Regions from separate parts of the Paenibacillus sp. FSL H8-0260 genome, predicted to be linked through region 1. Evidence: predicted binding sites of a transcription regulator. Region 1 holds the regulator's gene; each other region holds the start of a gene.
What was found. Region 1 encodes Rex, which represses fermentation and respiration genes when NADH is low (regulators of the CRP and FNR family bind a similar motif). Its sites were predicted from a motif close to TTGTGAAATATTTCACAA; they were not measured.

Region 2: MHI51_RS28865 (formate/nitrite transporter family protein) is a predicted target of Rex. The motif match lies at 3,940-3,957, and genes of this name have one in related genera.
Region 3: scfA (six-cysteine ranthipeptide SCIFF) is a predicted target of Rex. The motif match lies at 4,652-4,669, and genes of this name have one in related genera.
Region 4: nadA (quinolinate synthase NadA) is a predicted target of Rex. The motif match lies at 3,936-3,953, and genes of this name have one in related genera.

What each region holds. Positions count from the first base shown of each region.
Region 1 is NZ_CP150298.1:4,689,967-4,696,026, forward strand. It holds gene MHI51_RS20885 (DUF5590 domain-containing protein) at 1-44, opposite strand, end outside; gene MHI51_RS20890 (amidohydrolase) at 217-1,518, opposite strand; gene MHI51_RS20895 (redox-sensing transcriptional repressor Rex) at 1,505-2,158, opposite strand; gene dinG (ATP-dependent DNA helicase DinG) at 2,289-5,150, opposite strand; gene MHI51_RS20905 (M48 family metallopeptidase) at 5,277-5,918, opposite strand; gene panD (aspartate 1-decarboxylase) at 6,030-6,060, opposite strand, start outside.
Region 2 is NZ_CP150298.1:6,484,656-6,490,715, reverse strand. It holds gene MHI51_RS28875 (formate--tetrahydrofolate ligase) at 1-1,020, shown strand, start outside; gene MHI51_RS28870 (FAD-dependent oxidoreductase) at 1,356-2,720, shown strand; gene MHI51_RS28865 (formate/nitrite transporter family protein) at 4,061-4,888, shown strand; gene MHI51_RS28860 (MFS transporter) at 5,350-6,060, shown strand, end outside.
Region 3 is NZ_CP150298.1:854,176-860,235, forward strand. It holds gene MHI51_RS03700 (flavocytochrome c) at 1-1,258, opposite strand, end outside; gene MHI51_RS03705 (histidine kinase) at 1,531-3,117, shown strand; gene MHI51_RS03710 (response regulator) at 3,092-3,874, shown strand; partial or broken gene MHI51_RS03715 (hypothetical protein) at 3,930-4,304, shown strand; gene scfA (six-cysteine ranthipeptide SCIFF) at 4,695-4,844, shown strand; gene scfB (thioether cross-link-forming SCIFF peptide maturase) at 4,967-6,060, shown strand, end outside.
Region 4 is NZ_CP150298.1:72,687-78,746, reverse strand. It holds gene MHI51_RS00360 (type III pantothenate kinase) at 1-409, opposite strand, end outside; gene nadC (carboxylating nicotinate-nucleotide diphosphorylase) at 406-1,281, opposite strand; gene nadB (L-aspartate oxidase) at 1,271-2,887, opposite strand; gene nadA (quinolinate synthase NadA) at 2,927-3,865, opposite strand; gene ftsH (ATP-dependent zinc metalloprotease FtsH) at 4,125-6,060, opposite strand, start outside.

The sequences.
Region 1 (6,060 bases):
ATCAGAACTGACCCCAGGAGGATCCATTTTTTCCTTTTCTTCAAGGTACAGCTCCCTTTCTAGTAATATATCTTTTTTGATTATATAACACACCCGCGTGTTTATCCAAAATTTCATAATTTTCTAGGTTTCCCAGCCTTAAAAATACACAAAAGGCCGCAACTTTTGCTAAAAGCAAAAAGTCGCAGCCTATTATTTATTCGTTATTCTCCAGACTTAACGCTTCAATAAACCTTCGAAGGCTTCTTGCGCTTTACGCCGGATAGCTTCCTCATCCAGGGTTAAGCATTGTCCATGCTTGATGACCTGTTTACCATTCACCCACACATGCTCAACATCCTTAGCGCTAGCAGAGTAAACCGCATGAGACAACAGATCTGTGTGTGGCAGCAAATGCGGCTGATCGATATCAATAGCAATGAAATCTGCTTTCATCCCTACAGCAAGTCTGCCTACATTATTTAAAAAGATGGACTGCGCGCCATATTCTGTAGCCATACGCAGAGCCTCTGGAGCTGGAACAGCCGTTGGATCACCGCTGACACCCTTATGAATGAGAGCTGCAAGCCGCATCTCTTCAAACATATCCAAGTTATTGTTGCTTGCCGCGCCATCCGTGCCAAGAGACACCTTCACACCAGCTTTTAGAAGATCAGTAACCCGAGCCACTCCGCTAGCCAACTTCAAATTACTGCCCGGATTATGAGATACACCCACATTATGGCGAGCCAAGATCTCAATCTCTTCATCATTTAAATGAACACCATGTGCAACTATCGAGGGACGTGTGAACATGCCAAGCTTCTCTAAGTGAGCTACAGGACGCAACCCGTAATCCGCCACATTTTGTTCCACTTCACGTTTCGTTTCGGACATATGCGTATGCATCGGTAAATCCAGATCATGCGCTGCCTGCACGAACTTAACCAGGAAGTCCGGAGGGCAAGTATAAGGGGCGTGCGGCGAGATCATAGTAGTAATTCTGCCTTCAGCCTTTCCATGCCAGTTACGGGCAAAAGAAATCGCTTCCGCAAGCTTGTGATTCTGTACATCCTCTGGACATAACCCGATCACACCACGCATCAATACGGAACGGATACCTGATAACTCAGCTACCTCGGCTACTCGGTCCATATGATCATACATATCGAGGAAGGTCGTAGTTCCACCCTTCAGCATTTCCAATACAGATAAGGAGGTTCCCCAGTATACATCATCACCGGTGAACTTTTCCTCCATTGGCCACATCTTCTCCTGAAGCCACACTTGTAGCGCTAAATCATCTCCATATCCACGCAGCAAAGACATCGCCGCATGACCATGTGTGTTTACAAGTCCAGGCATGAACAGCAGACGGCTGCCATCAACCACTTGCACTCCAGCTTCCATCTGAGGCTCTTCTTTTCCTATGTAAGTGATTAAATCATCTTCAATAGTCATATATCCACTCAGAACCGGCTCATCCGTTCCCGGAGTCAGAAAATACCCGCCCTTAATTATCGTTTTATTGTTGTTCATGTTCGCTTTCTTCCTTTCCATCCCGCAAGTAATAAGCAAGACTTTGCAGATCAGTTGTAAAATCAGCTGCATGCACCCGGATATTCGGTGGTGTCTTCAGAATCACAGGGGCAAAGTTCAAAATCGCTTCAATCCCAGAAGAAATGAGAATATCTGCTACATTTTGAGCTTCTGAATCAGGTACGGTAATAATGGCAATGCGAATACCTTGCTCACGAATCGTGCTGCCTAGTTCATCCATCGGTTGCACAGTAAGGGAGTTGATCTTACGTCCAACCTTAGGAGCGTACGAATCAAATATAGCCGTGATTTTCATAGTATCTTTAAGATATGCATTGTAATTAGACAAGGCATGTCCGAGATTACCTGCTCCAACTAAAGCTACATTAAGCTGTTGATCCAGCTTCAGGATATGACGGATTTTCTCAATAAGATACGTTACATCATAGCCGATACCTTTTCTGCCGAAGTCACCAAAATATGCTAAATCCTTACGAATCTGTGCGGGATTAAGATCAAGCTTTTGTCCAAGTTCCTGAGAGGAAACTGTTAATATTTCGCGATTCTGGAGATCATTCAAAAAACGCAAGTACACAGGCAGTCTGCGAACAACGGCTTCTGATATTTTATCCGATTTCATATTTTTCCTCCTAAAAATAGTAATGTTCTTGTGAAAATCCATATTCAAACGTCTACCTCTCCTTATTAAGGACGGTACTGTAACACACCGCCCTTAAGGATAAGGAGGAGCTAAACTGAAGACGAGCGTTTTAAGAAGCGCCGCCATCCTCTAGCCATTCCGCTATGCGAGGGACCATTTGATCAGTAAGCATATGCTCCATTTTGGGACCAGGCAATGAATAAAGGAAATACTTCCCGTAATGAGATTCAATAACCCTTGTATCATAAACAATAACTATTCCGCGATCCTGCGCCGTGCGAACCAGTCTTCCGAATCCCTGCTTAAAACGAATAACCGCTTGAGGAACAGATAATTTCATGAACGGATTCTTCTTCTGGGCCTGTAATAACTCCGACTTCGCTTCCGCCAACGGGTGATTCGGCGGTTGAAACGGAAGTCTCACGATGGCCAGGCAAGTCAGTGCTTCACCTGGAATATCTACACCTTCCCAGAAGCTGCTCGTCCCCAGCAATACGGATGCTGCACTGTCCTGAAAGCGGCGGATCAGCTTGCTCCGGCTGCCACCTTCCACGCCTTGACCAAGCACCGTAATCTCTTGTGAGGCTAAAGCCTCTTTAAGCGGATCATATACCTGACGCAGCATTTTATAAGAAGTAAACAGAACCAGCATCCGCCCACGTGTTGTTTTAGCAGCTTCCGATAATGACTGTACGAGTGTATCGACAAATCGAGCATCGCCCACACTGCCCTTCACACTAGGAAAATCACGCGGTATAACTAACAGTGCCTGCTCGCGATACTTAAAGGGAGAAGGAAGAAGTGAGGTCATTAGACGTCCTTCTTCCGCAGCTTCGTTAAGTCCGAGATTATCAATCATAAATTGAAAAGATTTATCTACAGACAGCGTCGCCGAGGTAAGCACGATGCTTTTTTTCTTATCGAAGAACAACTCTTTAAGCTGGCTGCTAACATCCACAGGGACAGCATACATCTGCAGTGATTTGCTGCGGTAATTCCCATTTGCCTCCAGCCAATATACTACATTATCGTCATTCAGCCCCATAAAGAATCTTACTTGCTCACGGATGGAAGCCAAATCCTTAAATAAACCGCTAATATCAGTAACAAGACTGTCTGCTGAGGATTGGCTTTCCTGGTCGCGCATCTCGTTAAGCATTTTATCACCCTTACGGATGATGTCGCTTAACGTCAGATTCATAGTGTTCTCTAGTGCAACCAATTCATCCCAATCCTTCGGCTTACGGGCGGGAATCAAACGCATAACCAGTTGTCCCGCTTCCCCTGCCCCTGCATCACTGCGTTCCGGCAAAAGGCTGAACAGCTTGTCGCTGAGTGCATCCCAGGTTTCTTTGACGGTAAGCAGATCCGGGTAGATCCGATCGATGACTCCGCTCCATTCTGAAGCCTCTTCACTGCCTGACGACTGTAATATCTGGCGCAGAGCAGGAAGCTGTCCGTTTCGGCTATCTTTATACAGCCGCGATAATGTGTGTGCCACAGTGAAATGCTTCATATGCATGCCAAGATGTTTACCAGCCACATCTTCTAAATGATGTGCTTCATCAATGACAAGATGCTCGTAAGCCGGAAGCAGCTGGTGCCCAGCCTTAACATCTGCGAATAGCTTGGAGTGGTTCGTAATAACCACGTCAGCAATCCCAGCTTCATGCTTGGCCCTATGATAATAACATTTGCGGAACCAAGGACAAGAACGGCCCAGACAGGAATCGGTATCGCTTGCCACCGTCTCCCAGAAATCACCGCCCCGGCCGCTTAAATTCAGCTCTTCATCATCCCCTGATTCACTTTGAGTGAGCCATACAATCATCTGAGCGGCAGTAAGCGCATCTTCCCTTGGGCTTATAAAGTCCTTTTTATTAATTTTATGCTCAAACTTACGCAGACACAAATAATGCCCTCTTCCCTTAAAAATAGCAGCTTTAAACGGAAAAGGAACTACCTGCGTTAACAAAGGGATATCCCGCTCGCGCAATTGGTCCTGCAGATTAATGGTATGAGTGCTGACCATGACTTTTTCATTGGTGCGAACGCTTTGATAAATGGCAGGCAACAAATAACCGAGCGATTTACCGGTTCCTGTGCCCGCTTCGATCAGTAGGTGTTTGTCTTCGGCAAGTGCCGTCATCACCTCATTGATCATAATATCCTGAGCTTCCCGGCTTTCATACTGCGGTAATGTGTCTTTAAGTCGTTTGGTTACTTCGTCCATATAATCAGTAAAAGATAAATTCGCTAGCGGATTCTCAGCATGCTCATCTCTAGGTGGCGCTAACTCCGTCCAATCTCCTACTGCAAGCGCTAATTGACGATAGAAAGTCAGATCACCTTCGGGCTGTAGCGTCTCCGCTTCCCGCTCTCGCAGCAGACCATCAAAGTACCAGCCCAGATCACTATCCTCTTCGGTAAACAGCTCACAGAGTCTCTGGATCGTAAGCAGCGGCAGCTCGTAGAGCTCCTCAAGACATTTCAACAGCACTAAAGCAGTCGCAAGTGCATCACTATCTGCCTGATGCGGATGATCATGTGTCACTCCAAAATGAGCACTGACAGAGCTTAGTTGATAAGATGTGAGCGAAGGAAAGCAAATTTTCAGAAAATCAATCGTATCCAAAATCCGCCCTTGAAATGGCAAATAACCACAACGATCTAAAGCATTTTGTAAAAAATGGAAGTCGAAAGCGACATTATGCCCTACAAGCACAACATCATCCAAGAGCGGAACAAGCTCCATCATCATCTCATCCAGCTCAGGCGCATCCTTAACATCATCATCGGTAATCCCCGTCAGACCTGTTATAAAAGGAGGAATCGGCGTTCCGGGCTTGACATAGGAACCATATACCCGGGAGATGGACCGGTCTTCTTCTATAATTGCAAGGCCAACCTGGATAATTTCACCCACGGATTGGGTTCCTGTTGTTTCAAAATCAAGCACGGCAAATTTCATTATAATTCTATTCCCTTTCAATTGAGACTCTTAATCAGCATAACAGAAGTTGCGAAAAAAGGCGATGCACACCACTGGTTCAGGGGATGCATCGCTTGAATGGAAATTTCCAAAACCGTTATTCTTTTACAAAAGGGAAACCAGCTGATTTCCAAAATGCAGCTTCCCTCCACGACGGCGGCATACCTCTAAGTTAACGTTTGGTTCCGGAAGCGCAGGGTCATGCTGCAAAGCAAGATCAAACAATTCCTGCGCTTCATTGAAACGTTCCTGTGAGGCTCGTATGCACCCTAAAGCATTATAAACCATGGCTTTCAGCTTGGTTTCCCGTATCAAGCCCAGCATATGGTTCAGATGACTCCAAGCGGCCTCACCGTCACCTTCCTGCAGATAAGAGATGGCTAAATATAATCGAGCAGCCAAGCTATCCGGGTATTGCGCAATAACTTCTTTAAACTGATCAATACACTTTCCATACATCAGCAGCTTATAATACCCCTGACCTCTTACAAAGGAATCCATACACAGCTCTGGTGCTTCCTGTTCCGGCACTTCCTCTTCGACCACTGCTGTAAAATCCGCACTTTCGCGAAAGGAACTAAGCTTCTCAGCAAAAGCGAGCCATTCATCCATCACTTTGTCGCTCAGTCTATGCAGCATATTATAATTGCATAAAAGCTCGTTCCGGCGGGCACCCTCCGCTGTAGGGTAATCTGTTACGATCTCCTGAAGCACCTTGTTCATTTCAGCAAACAAATGTTGAAACATGGGCGATCCCCCCTTACTGAAGATGAAATCAGTTCAGCTTGCCTGACTTCATTTTCTGCGAGATCGGGGTCTTTCATCCCTGCCATTCATTACATGGCGTAAGTCCATACATTATGCGATTGTAGCATGCAATTCATGATCA
Region 2 (6,060 bases), 1.8 Mb from region 1:
TTAAACCGTATTCTGATTGGATATGACCAAGAGGGACAACCGGTAACAGCCGAGCAAATCGGGGCCGTTGAAGCGATGACAGCGCTGCTTAAGGAAGCAGTTAAGCCAAACTTGGTACAGACTCTGGAAGGTACGCCTGTTATTGTGCACGGGGGACCGTTTGCGAATATCGCTCATGGCTGCAGCAGTGTTATTGGCACTCGTTATGCCCTTAAGCTGGGAGATGTTGTAGTCACCGAAGCAGGCTTCGGAGCGGATCTTGGTGCAGAGAAATTCATGGATATCAAATGCCAACAGGCCGGGTTAACCCCTTCTGCTGCTGTTCTTGTCGTAACTGTTAAGTCCTTAAAATATAACGGTGGTGTGCCTAAAGGCGAGCTTCTAACCGAGAATCGGACGGCGCTGCGCGCGGGATTGGTGAACTTAGAACGTCATGTAGAGAATCTCGGTAAATTTGGAGTCCCTGTTTTAGTTGCCATAAATCATTTTGAAGGGGACAGTGAGGGCGAGATTAATGATGTACTGGAGGCCTGCCGCAATTTAAACGTGCCGGCTGCGATCTCAAAAGTATGGGCGGAAGGTAGTGCAGGTGGACAGGAGCTGGCTTCTGAACTGAACAAGCTCTTGGACAATAGTGGCCCGAGCCAGTTTGCTCCTCTGTATGAGAAGGATCTCGACATTTCATCCAAAATCAACAAAATTGTCCGTGAGATCTACCGCGGGGCAGAAGTGAACTTTTCCCCGGCGGCTAAGCGGAGTCTGGCGGTTATCGAGCGGCTTGGGCTAAATGATCTTCAAGTATGTTTGGCGAAGACGCCTTATTCCTTCTCCGACCAGCCTAGACTCCTCGGAGCACCGGAAGGCTTTACGATTGGTGTCCGAGATATTACCCTTTCGCTTGGTGCAGGTTTTGCGGTAGTTATTACAGGCAATATCGTTACGATGCCAGGTCTGCCAGCTAAGCCAGCCGCTGAGGGACTATGGATGGATGAGGACGGAGAGATTCACGGTTTGGTGTAAAAGTGTTTTAATAAAAGGCTTCTCCTTGTTGGTATTAGAGGGGAGGCTTTTTTTTATGCTTCCTTTGGATTCCTGCAAATGCGGATCATAATGTACCTCCCACGTGGCAAAGCTAACGGAGTCGCATTCGGCAGCAGTGGCGGAAAAAAACTTAAAATTGTGAACAATATGAGGATATAGGTAAAAAAGACTTGTAATGTGATAAATATCACAATATAATCAGTTTATAAAGTGAAATAAATCACAACTAACCCATTGTTGATCAGATTCCATCATTGATCGGTCATGCAAGTCAAATATATAACCCGATTGTCCATTTGAAGGAGGAAGAAATAATGAAAGTAGCTGTCATTGGATGTACCCATGCCGGAACCGCCGCAATTGTGAATACTGCTCAACTTTACCCGGATGCCGAGATTACTGTATATGAGCGTAATGATAATATTTCCTTCTTATCCTGTGGGATTGCCTTGTATGTAGGTGGAGTGGTTAAAGACCCAGAGGGGCTATTCTATTCTTCACCAGAAAAGCTTGCAGAGCTTGGCGTAAAGACCAATATGCGTCATGAAGTAACTGCAGTGGATACGAAGTCCAAAACATTGCGTGTACGCAATCTGGAGACAGGCCACGAGTTCGCTGACACCTACGATAAGCTGATTATGACTACAGGTTCATGGCCGATTGTACCGAAGCTTGAAGGATTTGAACTCGAGGGGATTTTACTTTCCAAGAACTATGATCATTCCAACACTATTATAGAAAAAGCTAAACAAGCAAATAAAATCACCGTCGTCGGCGCTGGATATATCGGCGTAGAACTGGTGGAAGCTTTTCAAATGAATGGCAAGCAAGTTACACTAATTGATGGTGAAGATCGCATTCTGAGTAAATACCTGGATCAAGAATTTACTGCACCGATCGAACAATCTTTTCAGGATCATGGGATTAAATTGGCACTGAATGAGAAGGTTAGCTCTTTTGCAGGCAAAGACGGTAAGGTAACAAAGGTTATTACAAGCAAAGGTGAGCATGAGACAGATCTGGTCATTCTCTGCATTGGTTTCCGTCCTAATACTGAACTCTTAAAAGGTCAAGTCGATATGCTGCCCAATGGTGCCATTGTAGTCAATAACTATATGCAGACTAGCTGCCCGGATGTATATGCCGCTGGCGACAGCTGTGCGATTCATTACAACCCTACAGGCAAACACGCCTATATCCCACTGGCAACCAATGCCGTACGGATGGGAACCTTAGTTGCGCGCAACTTGGTAACAGAGACCATTCCTTATATGGGTACACAAGGAACTTCGGGCATTAAGATTTATGAAGACAATATCGCTGCAACAGGGCTTACTGAAGAAGGAGCTAAGGCTGAAGGAATGGACGTAGAAACCGCCATGATTATTGATAACTACCGTCCAGAATTTATGCCCACCTTTGAGCAGGTTCAGTTAAAAGTAGTGTTTGATCGCGCCACACGCCGTATTCTCGGGGCTCAAATTATGTCCAAGATGGATCTGACGCAATCGATCAACACAGTGTCTGTATGTATTCAAAATCATATGACAATCGACCAACTAGCCTTTATCGATTTCTTCTTCCAACCGCATTACAACAAACCTTGGAACTTCCTGAATACAGTAGGTCTTCAAGCGCTGCCGACAACAGTACCAAGCAAAGAGGCTGTAACGGTTTAAAAAGAAACGTTTGTTTCTGAGTGATTTATCGAAGAATTAGACAGCCTTGTAAAGCTAGAGAAGCAGTGATCCATCTGTTACGGGAGGATCACTGCTTTTTTTTGTTAGGTGCATAATGATTAGCTGCATGGGTAGGTGCAATCCAATGGCTTCGGTGATGGTAGCAAGTCAAATGTGCTCGAAAGTTACGAATAAGGTCAACTGAGTCCGATCGTGCTGAGTCATCGCCCCCCGCAGAAGCTTTCGGACTCAGAAGCCGCTAATTAGCAAATAATCGCCTTTTGAGCGTGGTTTCGGACACCGGTGCAGCTATTACATAGAATGAGGTGCAACTAGTGTGTTTTTGGTGCCAATAGCGACTATGGGGTCCGATAGCGAGCCAAATATGCTCGAAAGTTACGAATAGGGTCAACTGAGTCCGATTGTGCTGAGTTTTCACCCTCCGCAGAAGCTTTCGGACTCAGAAGCCGTTAATTAGCAAATAATCGCCTTTTGAGCGTGGTTTCGGACTCCAGTGCAGCTATTGCATAGAATGAGGTGCAACTAGTGTGTTTTTGGTGCCAATAGCGACTATGGGGTCCGATAGCAAGCCAAATGTGCTCGAAAGCTACGAATAGGGTCAACTGAGTCCGATTGTGCTGAGTTTTCACCCTCCGCAGAAGCTTTCGGACTCAGAAGCCGCTATTTAGCAAATAATCGCCGTTTGAGCGTGGTTTCGGGCTCCAGTGCAGCTATTACATAGAATGAGGTGCAACTAGTGTGTTTTTCGTGCCAATAGCGACAATGGGGTCCGATAGCAAGCCAAATGTGCTCGAAAGCTACGAATAGGGTCAACTGAGTCCGATTGTGCTGAGTTTTCACCCTCCGCAGAAGCTTTCGGACTCAGAAGCCGCTATTTAGCAATTAATCACTTTTTGAGTCTGGTTTCGGACTCCAATGCAGCTATTACATAGAATGAGGTACAAATAGAGTGTTTTTCGTGCCAATAGCGACAATGGGGTCCGATAGCAAGCCAAATGTGCTCGAAAGCTACGAATAGGGTCATCTGAGTCCGATGTCCGGTTGTGGGCCAAATGTGCTCGAAAGTTACGATTAGAGTCAATTGAGTCCGATAGCTGCTGCGTACGCTCAAATGTAATCCAACGAAACAAGATATGCTGGCTTAGCCGGTCATACACAAACTTCTATTTGTGCACAGGTCGCAGTAAATTTGACATGTCAGTGAAAACTTTCACTTAGTTTTCTCAAAGTGATAATTATCACGTTAATGTGTTTTACGACACGCTACAATGGTCATAAAGGAACAAATTTGAAGTAAATAGATGAAGGGGATAGGAACCATGGCTTATAGCAAACCGCAGCAAATTGCCGAAGTAACTGTAGAGAACGGCATAAAAAAAGCTCATAATCCGCTAAGTACCGTACTTATTCTGGGCTTTTTGGGAGGAGCGTTTATTGCGCTCGGGTTTTTATTAGATATTCGCGTCATTGCTGGCGCACCACAGGAATGGGGTTCCATTGCTAACTTTATCGGAGCCGCAGTCTTCCCCGTTGGGCTGATCATGGTACTCCTTGCAGGTGGAGAACTGCTGACAGGGAATATGATGGCCGTGCCGCTCGCTTTTATGGCTAAGAAGATTTCTTTCTGGGAAGTTGTGAAGAATCTTTTGCTCATTACGATTAGTAATCTGGCAGGGGCATTATTTGTAGCTTATTTCTTCGGTCATGTGGTGGGTTTAACTTCAGAGGGTGTGTATTTAGAAAAATTGGTGGATATGGCTGGTCATAAAATCGATGCAGAATTCTTTCCGGCATTTGTTTCGGGTATCGGCTGTAACTGGCTCGTTGCGCTGGCCGTATGGCTCTCCTATGGAGCAGATAACTTCAGCGGCAAAATCCTTGGTATTTGGTTTCCAACGATGGCCTTTGTTGCGATCGGATTCCAGCACGTTGTAGCTAACATGTTCCTAATTCCAGCAGCTATTTTTGAAGGTTATTATTCATGGGGGCAATACTTCACTAACTTTGTTCCCGTCTGGCTCGGCAATCTAACGGGTGGGGCAATATTTGTCGCAGCTGCCTATTGGATGGCATACTTGCGTAAAGCACCTACGGCTATTCAATCCGTAGATAGCATGTCCGGCAGCAGTGTCAAGAAACACGCTTAAGCTCGTCTTATAGAGCACTCCATAGAACATTCAAGGTCTGCCTTATTGGTGGCGTTAATGTTTTAGGGGTGCTTTTTGTTATGTAGACACAAAAAAAATCCGCCGTGATATATCCGCGCTCGGGGGAACGAAATCGGATCACGGCGAATTTTGAAGGGGGAGTGTTTCTAGGCTCTATTACCCCGTCTTTCTAAAAGCGAATCAGTTTCTTCTTGTTTAGTTTGCTTTACGGACGACAGCCACGGCTTTAAAATAAGAATAGATATTAGAACTAGAGAGGACTGCGGACGTGAACCCCAAGGGAGACGGGATATTTCATGCGATATGTGCGTTTTATCCTCTAGATTTCATGCGCACTTTATCACGATAAAACGTCAATGTGTATGCTTGCTCATAGCCCTGTTTTGGGATGATACTGGATGAATTAATGACACATATATAACAGGGGATGTACACTACTTATGAAGTTTTTACAGGCATATCCAAAAGAAGTGAAAATATTTCTCATTGCCAGCCTAATTAACGCAACAGGTAGTGCGCTGATGTGGCCGCTCGTTACGATGTATGTATTTGATGAGCTTGGACGCAGCATGTCAGATGCTGGACTGGTGATTCTTATTCAATCGGTTGGTGGGATCGTGGGTCAACTACTCGGGGGCTCACTCTATCATAAGGTAGGCGTGAACCGGCTGATTGTCGGAGCGCTCGCCATGAATGCTTTGGCACTGTTCACCTTGCCGGCAGCTAGTAACAACTGGACGTTATTTATGGTTGCAATGGGACTAGTGGGATTATTTAATTCCTTATCATTACCTGCCATTCAGGCATTTATCGGCTTTCGTTTCACGAAGCAGCGTGGTGAGCTGTTTAATGTTATTTATGTCGCCAATAATATTGGTGTAGCACTGGGGACGGCATTAAGTGGTTTTTTGGCCGATATTTCCTATATGCTAAGCTTTGTAATGAATGGTGTAACCTCGGCGGTATTTGCGGGTTTCTTTTTTATATATCTGAAGAAAATCGGTGGAGAACCTGCGCATGAGGTAATGGGGCATCAGAAGAATGAACCAGAGAAACAATCCACGTGGAAGCTAATGGGGCATACTCGTATTTATCTTTATATGGGGATCGGTTCTTTGTTCCTGCTTCTCGGTAACTCTATCTGGAATACA
Region 3 (6,060 bases), 3.0 Mb from region 1:
CCTCAACGAAGCGCTTGCCTTCTTGGTTAATCAGGATTGCACCATCGAAGCGGGAGTCTGCAACCAGAGAAATAACACCTGTCTCAGGATTACAGATTGGATACGTTTGAATACTCTCCATGTTTGTCAGTTTGGCGCCAATCGTTTCTGCCATAACGATACCGTCACCTGTAGATCCTGGTGTATCGGTAGACATATATTTCTCATCCATTTTAGGGTTATACTTTTTACGCATCTCTACATTGGATCCAAAACCACCGGTAGCGATGATGACGCCTTTGTTCGCATGGAATGTGATCTTGTCGCCAGTACCCGAAGTCGCAGTTACACCTGTTACTTTGCCGCTTTCGTCCTTCAGCAAGGTTTCGGCTTTCATATTCGTTTTGATCGTGATTTGATCAGCGTCTGTTTTGGCTTTTAACTTAGTAATCAATTCAACACCTGTATGACCTACAGGAATCAACGCACGTTTTCTGGAATGGCCTCCAAATTGGAACAGATGATCAGGTAAGAACTCTACCTTGATATCATCGCGCAGCCATTCGGCAGATGCTAGAGCATTGTCGGCAAGAATACGAACCATCTTTGGATCCCCGAGGTTGTCTCCGCCTTTCATCGTATCATTATAGAACAAGTCAGCCGTGTCATCAGTGATGCCAAGAGCACGTTCAACCCAGTTGTCCGGCGCATTCATCTCACCACCGGAGATCAATGTGTTGCCGCCAACAGCTGGCATTTTCTCGAGCAGAACTACATTAGCTCCAGCGCTCTTCGCTTCGATAGCCGCACTAAAGCCAGCACCCCCGGCACCGATGACGACAACATCATAGGTTTGCTCGACTTCTTCTTTGTCTTTGCTTCCACTGACTGCAGCGCCAGCGACAAGGGTAAGTCCAGACTTCGTAATTGCATCTTGAATGGCTTCGAGATATCCTTTGCTTGTAACTGTAGATCCGCTAATGGCATCAACTTTTGCGCTGTTAGTTGCCATGACCTCTTGCTTGAGCTGCGTATAAACAGGTTCTGCAAGTACTTCATTTTCCTTATGCTCTGTCACTTTAATGTCAGTGATCTTGTTATCTAATAAGGAGACTTGTACTTTAATATCGCCATGTTTACCTTGCCCAACTCCTTCAAAGACTTGAACTCCGTTTGCATCTGCAGCGGGCTCTGCATCTTTACTGCCGCAAGCAGCAAGCGTGAACATAAGACTGAGGACTAGTAGAATAGATAACAGCTTTTTCGTGTGAGTTCGCATAATATCTCCTTCATTCTGTTGTGGATTGGTTACATACACTAGGGAGAGGAAGATTTGCTAGGCAAATCCTTTATCTCTAGCCTAGACATGAATGTTATTTCATGTGAAAATATGCACAAGACCTATTATAGATTTAGTACAGCATTATGTATTTGCACAGATTAGTGTTTTTTTGTCTTTTTCGGGCATGTAAGAAACGGATATTGTGAAGGGCTATGATTACAATGAAATCAATTCACTTAAAAATTACGTTAATCGCAGGAGGCTGCTTCTTGCTGCTGTTCGTTGCATTGCTTGTAACAATATATTTGGAGATGAACCATACGGTTGTCCCTTTGAATAAGAACTTAACGCAGCAAGTGGTTACTGCACGCAGCGACCAGATTGATTATTGGTTTAATCAGCGCATTGGAGAGATAGACATGCTTGCTTCTCTAGCTTCGGACCATCAGTGGACACGAGATGAATTGCTGCAAGAGTTCGATAAGTTCGAGGCGAAGAAGAAAGTAGAGTACGAATCCATACGCGTGGTGGATATTCACGGAAATTCCTGGTCAGCAAGGGACAAGCCTTTTTCGATACTAAACCGACCCTACTATCGAAAACTGCTGAATTCAGATTCCAATTATGTGGTAAGCAATCCGATCGTATCCAAAGCGAATGCAGCCGAAATCGTCGTCATTCTTTATCGCGTGAATCCATCGGTGAATGATGAGGTAGCTTATATTGCCGCAGCCGTCTCCGTCAAGAAGATGAGGGAGATTGCTCAAGATGTAATGCTATATGACCAGTCAGGCCAGCTTATCGTCGATTGCAGAGAGCTGGGTGAAGAAGATGGAGCGGAGGATACAGCAGATAAGAAGAACATGAGTGTATTTGAGGCTCCAATTCAAAATGTGGAAGGCTGGAAGTTAGTACTCAAAGTACCGAATTCAAGTCTATCGTTAGCGGTGATCAAAACCCAGCGGACTGCATTGCTGGTAGGCGTTCTTATCGGTAGTGCGTTTATCGTCTTTCTGGTGCTGCTTGCTTCTTCCATTATTCGTCCAATTCAGTCGCTTCGCCAGGTAATGGAAAATGTGCAGAACGGCAACCAAACCATACGAGCAGATGTTACGCGCTCGGATGAGATCGGCGATCTTGGACGAAGCTTCAATGACATGCTTGTTCAATTATACGCTGTGGAGCAGGACCGAAAGGAGATGGAACTCAGACTGATTCATGAGCAGATCAAGCCGCACTTTTTATACAACACATTGGATACGATCCAGTGGATGGCAACGGAACATGGAGCAGACAATGTGGTGGAGATGGTGGAAGCGCTTAGCGCGTATTTCCGATTAGGGCTTGGCACAGGCAGTCCCTACATTCTGCTTGATCAGGAGTTGTACCATGTCGAGAGTTATCTTCATATTCAAGGTGTGCGATATGAGGAGATTCTGGACTACGAGCTTCGATATGATGAAAAGCTTGCTCAGTGCCAAGTCGTTCGCTTCATACTGCAGCCTTTGGTGGAAAATGCGATTTATCACGGGATTAAGCCACTTGGGGATCAAAAGTGCAAAATTTCGATTACAGCATATAAACAGGCCGATTATTTGGTCATTAAGGTTGAAAATAATGGGGTTATGATTCCGGAAGAGAAGCTTGTGCAGATAAATCAAGCCCTTCTTGATGATACATATGATCGTTCTGCCACAGGCTTTGGGCTATACAGTGTAAACCATCGCATTCGACTAGCTTACGGAGTGCCATATGGCCTTGCAGTGAAGAGCGAAGATGGCATTACCGTTATGGTCATTCGAATACCTTTGGACGGGGAGTGGAATGAAGATGTGGAAGATTGTCATCGTCGATGATGAAACGATCATTCGCAAAGGCTTGCGACAATACATTGAGGAGAGTCCGTATCTTTTTGAGGTTGCAGGAGAAGCGAAAAGTGCAAACGAAGCATTGAATATGGTGGAGGAAGCCCTACCACATGTATGTCTTGTGGACATCAACATGCCGAATATGAATGGGCTCGATCTGATGAATATATTGCGCGAACGCTGCCCGTCGGTTCTGGTTGTCATCATCAGCGGGTACGATAACTTTGAATATGCGCGTCAAGCCGTGCAACTGCAAGCATTCGATTATGTATTGAAACCTGTGCCGAAGAGTGATCTGAACAAGCTGCTTCATCGGATCGATGAGCATCTTCAGGTAAAATATCCTTTGCATTCACATGAAGGCAGGGTGGATAAGGAGCGGGAGCTTCCCGGGTATACAGGGGATGGAACAGTGCTTATCCAAAAAGTGACCGAGTATATTGACAGTCATTATCAGGATCCGGAGCTGTCTATTACTCGAGTAGCAGCACTATTTCATATCAACCAAACCTATCTTAGCAAGCGTATGAAGCAAGAAATCGGTGCTTCATTCCTTGACTATGTCACTGAGCTTCGGATATCGAAGGCGAAGGAGATTCTGGATGACGTAATGCCGAATATCAAAATCGGGGATCTGGCCGTGAAGGTAGGGTATAAGAGCCAGTACTATTTTAGTCGTGTGTTCAAAAATAGAGTCGGCTCAAGCCCCTTAGAGTACAAAAAGCATCCGTTCGGTTATGGATAGGAGGGCCATTCTCGTCCCTCTGCAGCACGCCATAGATGCTATGCTCGGTTCAGATCTTCAAATTCCTATCAACCATGAAGAAATTGAAGCGGTTAGAAAAGATAGTAAGGGGATCATCCCGGAGGATCGGCTAATAGTCATTGCAAGAAGCAGAAAAATATCAGAACTTGCAAAGGAGCTTTTGTCAGCTCAGACATCATTAAGTAAATCGAACTTTATTGTTATAGCTACTAAGCATTTATCTATTTCCATAGAGGAGAGCTTAGAAAGCGACGATATCTTATTGAATATTCTAGCTTTAGTGGACAGACGAGTTGGAAAAAAGCGTATTTTAAACATGAGCGAGAAGATGAAGTTAAAGCATCCAATTGTGCAATATTTTTATGAACTAAGGCGTCAAGAGCAGATAAACTGTCCGGAAGTGTCTTAGGGCTCCTCATATAAGCTTGTTCACATTGTCCACCCACGTATGTGGAGAGTGTCGCTCTACTGGTAAGGAAGGATACAGTGCTATGAGATCCTTATATTTATTGGACTTTACGGACAAGTATGAGAAAAAATGTTGTTAAAGAGATGGCATCATTGCCGTCTCTTTTTTGTTTCACTTTTTTAGCATTGCTCTGACTCTGGTTCCCACTACGGCATCCTACGATCACAAGCATGAAAGACTGCACGAAAATTAGTGTTGATGCTTATGTTTAACCCCTCTCTGCTCTGCTAGGTGACAGGCATCATAGACGTGCCTGCGTGATGTTGCTACGATGTTCCATGGAAATTAAGTGAAAGTGATCACAAGAAATTACAGAAGGAGTTATTTATCGTGAAAAGAATCGTAACACTGAGCACCCGCAAACTGATGGATACCGCAAAACACGGCGGATGCGGCGCATGCCAGACCTCTTGCCAGTCCGCTTGTAAAACTTCCTGCGGCGTTGCAAACCAGAAGTGTGAAAATGCAATGAACAGATAGGATTCGGAATTTTACCGCCCATTGCTCTGCTGATGGGCGGCTATTTTTAAGAAATGGATACTATCCCTAAAGGATGGCGAAGCCGTTTCTACTTGTGTGCAAAAGGAGCTTGATTAGTAAGTATGATTCATCAATATAAACTAAACGGATACAATATCGTGCTCGATACCTATAGTGGCTCGGTGCATGTTGTTGATGACCTAGCATATGAAATTATAGCGCTTTATGAGAAAACTTCTGTCGACAAAATCGTGACAACGCTGTTGGATAAATATAAAGATGATTCCAGCATTTCCGAGAGCGACATTCGAGAAACCATCGCGGATATCGAGGAGCTTATAAATGATGGACAGCTCTTTACAAAAGATGAGTATGAGAACCTCTCGCTCGATTTAAAAAAACGGAAAACTTATGTTAAGGCACTCTGCCTCAATGTTGCGCATACCTGTAATTTGTCATGCGACTATTGCTTCGCTAGCCAGGGGAAATACAACGGAGATCGAGCAATCATGAGCTATGAGGTTGGACAAAAAGCTATCGATTACCTGCTTGAAAATTCGGGTCATCATCGTAATCTTGACATCGACTTTTTCGGCGGGGAACCGCTCTTGGCTTGGAAAGTGGTTAAACAGATCGTAGCTTATGCAAGAAGCAAAGAACAAGAATACAAAAAGAAGTTCCGCTTCACCTTCACGACGAACGGGATGCTGCTGAACGATGAGGTCACCGAGTTTTTAAATCAGGAAATGTACAATGTCGTATTAAGCCTGGATGGAAGAAAAGAGGTTCATGACCGTCTTCGCCAAACGGTAAACGGAAAAGGCAGCTACGATCATATTCTTCCGAAGTTTCAGGAATTCGTTCGTAAGCGCGGAGACCAAGAGTACTATGTACGGGGAACTTACACTCGTAACAATGTCGATTTCACCAATGATATATTTCATATCGCAGATCTTGGTTTTGACAAAATCTCGATGGAACCGGTCATCTGTGATCCAAGGGAACCCTATGCACTTACCGAGGAGGACCTTCCGGAGATATATAACCAGTACGAAATTCTCGCAAAAGAAATGATTGGGCGCGGCGAAGAAGGCAAGGGGTTTACCTTTTATCATTACATGCTTGACCTCTCGGAAGGACCCTGCATCCAGAAGAGAATCACTGGCTGTGGTTCAGGAACAGAATATCTTGCTGTCACCCCCGGGGGAGAGCTTTT
Region 4 (6,060 bases), 2.3 Mb from region 1:
CAAAAGTCGTAGCCGTACCAAAATCAACAACGACAAGTGGACATTTGTATTGTTCAATCGCAGCAACTGCATTAACAATCCGGTCTGCGCCAATTTCACGCGGATTCTCATAACGTAAGTTAAGCCCCGTCTTAATCCCTGGTCCAACAATCAATGGGTCTTTCCCTATATATTTAATACACATATCCTCAATAGTCTTAACTAGTGGCGGAACAACCGAAGATATAATTACACCTTCAACGTCTTTGACAGATATACCTGACATGTGAAAAAGATTGTGTATCATTACTCCATATTCATCCACGGTCGATTGACGCGCAGTGCTTAGCCGAAAATGATGCAGCAATTCGCGTTTTCTATATACACCGAGAACAATATTGGTATTACCGATATCGACAGCAAGCATCATGACAAAGGCCCTTCCTTCTTGGCATTAAGGTCTAGACTGATATCCAGACTGGAGAAGGAGTACGTAAGGCGCCCGACAGAAATCACATCCACACCCGTTTCAGCAATCCCGCGTAAGGTTTCTAACGATACATTGCCAGAAGCCTCTGTCTTAACATGCGGAGCTTTCGATTTAATCCTAGCCACGGCTTGCTTCATCATATCGTTAGACATGTTATCGAGCATTATAATATCAGCACCTGCTGCCAGCGCCTCTTCGACTTGCTCTAAATTCTCGGTCTCCACTTCGATGCTCATCGTATGCGGGATGTTCTTCCGGGCACGACCTACAGCCTGCCGAATACCACCTGCGCCTTTGATATGATTATCCTTGATCATAACTGCATCATATAACCCAAAACGGTGATTAAAGCCTCCACCAATACGAACAGCATATTTCTCCAGCATCCGGTGACCTGGTGTTGTCTTACGTGTGTCCACTAGACGAGTTGGTAATCCCTCCAACACCTGCACGAAAGAAGCTGTTCGTGATGCCACACCCGAAAGACGCTGCATCAAGTTAAGCGCAAGCCGCTCACCTGTTAGAATCGCATGTGTGCTGCCCTCAACCTCAATAATTACAGTCCCTTTGGTTACAGCTTGACCTTCCTCGACAAGTGCTGTAAAACTAAGCGCCGGATCCACAATTTCAAAAACCAGCTCTGCAATTGGAATGCCACAAATTATACCGTCTTCCTTGGCATGAATAATCCCTTTGGACTCATGGCCCACTGGAATCGTCATCTGCGTGGTTACATCTCCGGAACCAACATCTTCCCGCAACCAGGCCTTGATGGATTGTACTAGCTCTTCATTGTAACCATTAAACATCATCGCTTAATTCCTCCACTATTCCCAGTTCGCGAATTTGAAGCAGGTGCTTACGCCACTGATCATCATCCCGCTGCGGATAATCCTCACGGTAATGCGCCCCACGGCTCTCTTCCCGTGCCAGAGCAGACTCTGTCACAAGCAAACAGCAGGTCAGCATATTAGCAAATTCATATTCCTCACGTTTGGACAATGCTGATCCAAAGATTGGCAGCTGTCGTTTTAATTCATCTAGTCCTTTAAGTAACATCTCTTCGTTACGACGTAGTCCGGCATATCGAACCATTACCTTCTGTAGCTTCAAACGACGTTCCACAATAGCTTGAGTTGGCGAATCTACACGTCCCTCGTTACTCTTAACCGATAATACATCACGGTCCAGCGGGGAAAGCTCATGAATCCGATCAATAATACGCTGTCCGAATACAATGGCCTCAGATAATGAATTACTAGCTAAACGGTTAGCGCCATGCAGGCCTGTGGAGGAAACCTCTCCGCAAGCAAACAGACGTGGGATGGTGCTCTCTCCATTCAGATCGGTCTTAATCCCCCCCATCATATAATGCGCAGCGGGAGCCACTGGAATCCAATCACTTGTAATATCCAGTCCATAGCCCATACATGTCTCATATATTGTGGGAAACCGATGCTTCACCATCTCTGGAGATTCATGTGTAATATCCAAATAAACGAACGTTGATTTAGTATGTTCCATTTCACTTACAATAGCTCGTGCTACAATATCCCGCGGAGCTAGCTCAAGCAGGTCATGATAACGTTCCATGAACCGTTCTCCATTAATATTGCGCAAGACTGCTCCTTCCCCACGCACAGCTTCGGAGATTAAAAATCTAGGAGCTCCCGGGTAACTAAGTGCTGTAGGATGAAATTGAATAAATTCCATATCTCGTATATGAGCCCCAGCGCGATAGGCGATCGCTACACCATCTCCTGTAGCTACTTCTGGGTTGGTAGTGTATCGATATAATTGTCCTGCTCCACCAGAGCACAAAATGGTCGCATCCCCTTGCAGGAACAACCTTCCACCACCGGGCCGTTGCAATAATGCGCCTACACATTCTCCACCTTCAGTGATGAGATCGATAACATAATGATCATCCCAGACCTCAATATTCTCATGTTCGGCTACCTGTTCCGCCAATGCACGAACAATCTCATAACCTGTAGCATCCCCATTAGCATGCAAAATACGGCGGTGGCTGTGTGCACCTTCCTGAGTCAAAGCCAGTACCCCATCTTCCTTATCAAACAGAGTTCCTAAGCGAATTAACTCATGAACGCCTTCCGGCCCTTCATTAACAAGTGCATCGACAGCTGTTGAGGAGCAAAGACCTGCTCCGGCCATTAAGGTATCCTGCCGGTGGTAAGCAGGGGAATCATCCTCAGCTATAACAGCTGCGATCCCCCCCTGTGCATAGCGAGTATTACTTTCCATTACTGATTTCTTTGTGATCATTATGACACGCCGATCTTCACTGGCTTTAATAGCTGTGAATAACCCGGCAATCCCTGAACCAATAACAATACAATCTGTCTTTACCGTAGGAATATCCCGAAGATCAAAATCAACCAAATATTGTGGAATCATGACCGCTTTTCACCTGTTTCAACGAAAGAGTAGCGCATGCTACCGGACTTGTAGCATGCGCTCTAGGGATGTTCTGGCTTTGTCGGCGACAGCAGGCGGTACATAGATTTGTGGCTTCATCGTCTCCAGGCATTTCACCAGTTTTTTTAGATTATTAACTTTCATATTAGGACAAACAAGAAATTTGGTAGCAAAATGGAATTCTTTATCTGGACTATCCTTACGAAGCTGATATCCGGTACCATCTTCCGTTCCAACGATAAATTGCTTACGATCCGATTTCCGGCAATACTCCAGAATTGATGTAGTGCTGCCTACATAGTCACCCATGGCGACTACTTCAGGACGACACTCTGGATGAACTACAAATTCCGCATCTGGATATTTTGCTCTCATTTCTACTACATCTTTGACGGTCAACATGTCGTGAGTGTTGCAATAGCCTTCCCAAATAATCAGCTTCTTGCCCGTCTGATCTTGTACATATTGACCAAGATTCTTATCTGGGACCCAAATAATCTCTTCGGCGTCAAGGGATTCGATTACTTTCACAGCATTAGCAGAGGTACAACAAATATCGGTTTCTGCTTTAATCTCGGCGGACGAGTTGATATAAGTGACTACTTTAGCATTTGGATGTTGAGCTTTTAGCTTACGCAAACCGTCTACATTGACCATATCTGCCATTGGACAGCCTGCACGTTCATCAGGAATAAGGACGGTTTTGTTCGGGGCTAGAATTTTTGCACTTTCCCCCATGAAATGAACACCGCAGAATACAATAACTTCTGCATCTGTCTCTGCAGCCTTCTGAGCGAGTAAAAAAGAGTCGCCCCGGAAATCGGCAACCTCCTGAATTTCATCACGTTGATAATAATGAGCTAAAATGATTGCGTTTCGTTCCTTTTTAAGCTGTTCAAGACGTATACGAAGTTCTCGATTCTGTTCCTGCTTGCGCTCAAGCGCCAGAGCTTCCACCGATTGTTCTCCCCCTTAAATCCTCGCGGCTTTTCGCCGACATGATGTTATCAAATGGCATGCGCCATCATGGTGAAAAAATGAACATGCTGATATAAATAGTAAGTAATATTAATCACTAATGTACACAACGTTCCAGCCTCTGTCAATGTAACTGGACAGGCTTTAAGGCATAGAATCCCTTAAAATTTAAAATAAAAAATCCGGAGAACAGTTACGTTCTCCGGATAAATTTACATCATATGAATGGTGGACCCAATTAGGTAAGGCTAGTGCCCCCACCTTTGTTGTCATCACCGGAACCGTCATTACCCTCAGAATCAGGGTTATTCGGGATATCCTTCGACAGGTCAGGAAGTGTGGACTGTTCATCCTCAGGCTTGCCTTGAATGCGAACTCGCACATCACCGATATTGTCGATGACAGGCTCGCCAACTTCATGGGCAACACCTTCGCCACCCTCTGGTTTACCATCCTCGGAAAGGAATCCTTGTTCAATCAGTTGTGTGATCTGATCAAGCTCAAGTGTTTCTTTCTCAAGTAATGTATTGGCAATCAAGTGCATTTCTTTGGAGTGTTTGATCAACAGATCTTTACAACGTTCGTAACTCGAAGTAATAAAGTTCTGCATTTCCTGATCAATCTCATAAGCAATGGAGTCACTGTAATTCTGTTCATGCCCAATATCACGACCCAAGAATACTTGACCTTGAGAAGATCCGAACTGCATAGGTCCAAGCTTATCGCTCATACCGTACTCCATAATCATGGCACGCACGATGCGCGTAGCCTGTTGGAAGTCACTGTATGCACCCGTACCGATCTCACCAATAAACAATTCTTCAGCAACACGTCCACCAAGTAATCCAGTAACCTTATCCAAAAGCTCCTGCTTGGTAACGATCATCCGATCTTCCTTCGGAAGCATAATAACATATCCGCCTGCACGTCCGCGTGGGATAATAGTAACTTTATGCACCATATCGGCGTGCTCAAGGAAGTAACCTGCAATAGTATGGCCTGCTTCATGATAAGCTACAATACGTTTCTCGCGGTCACTGATCACACGGCTGCGTTTCTCAGTACCTACGATAACACGGTCAATAGCTTCATCCACTTCAATCATGGAAATATCTTTACGGTTACGACGTGCAGCTAGCAAAGCTGCCTCATTCAGCAGATTCTCCAGATCAGCACCTGTGAATCCGGTTGTGCGTTTAGCAACAACATCCAGTCTTACATCTTTCGTAAGCGGTTTGTTACGAGCGTGAACCTTAAGTACAGCTTCACGGCCTTTCACATCAGGACGGTCAACCGTAATTTGACGGTCAAAACGTCCTGGACGAAGCAATGCCGGATCAAGTATATCAGCGCGGTTAGTCGCCGCTACAATAATAATGCCTTCGTTACCACCGAATCCATCCATCTCAACCAGCAATTGGTTAAGCGTCTGTTCACGCTCGTCATGTCCGCCACCAAGACCGGCGCCACGCTGACGACCCACAGCATCAATTTCATCAATGAAGATAATACATGGAGCATTCTTCTTAGCATTCTCGAACAAATCACGTACCCGAGAAGCACCGACACCCACGAACATTTCCACAAAGTCAGAACCGGAAATACTAAAGAAAGGAACGCCAGCTTCACCTGCTACCGCACGGGCAAGCAATGTTTTACCTGTTCCCGGAGGACCTACAAGCAATACGCCCTTAGGAATACGTGCGCCAACAGCTGCAAATTTGCGTGGATCTTTTAGGAACTCAACGACTTCGACAAGCTCTTGCTTCTCTTCGTCCGCCCCTGCTACATCCTCAAAGCTGATTTTCTTCTTCTCTTCATTATATAACCGAGCCTTGCTCTTGCCGAAATTCATGACTTTACCGCCGCCACCTTGCGCCTGGTTAAACAGGAAGAAGAACAAGATGAACATAATTACCAGTGGGATAATTGAAGAAAGGAATGTCAGCCAAATGCTGGTACCTTCCATTTTCTTCTGAGTTAATTCAATCCCATTAACATCACTGGCTTGAATCAGTTCATTGATAGCGGCATCTGTAGGAGGAATATATGTGGAGAAGCTTTTCGATTTAGTATCGGCAGGCAGCTCTCTATACTCGCCTGTGACCAGAAAGGCATTACCCTCAAACTGAACCGTCAAATCCTTCACATTGTTGTTCTTGATCTCCTGCCGT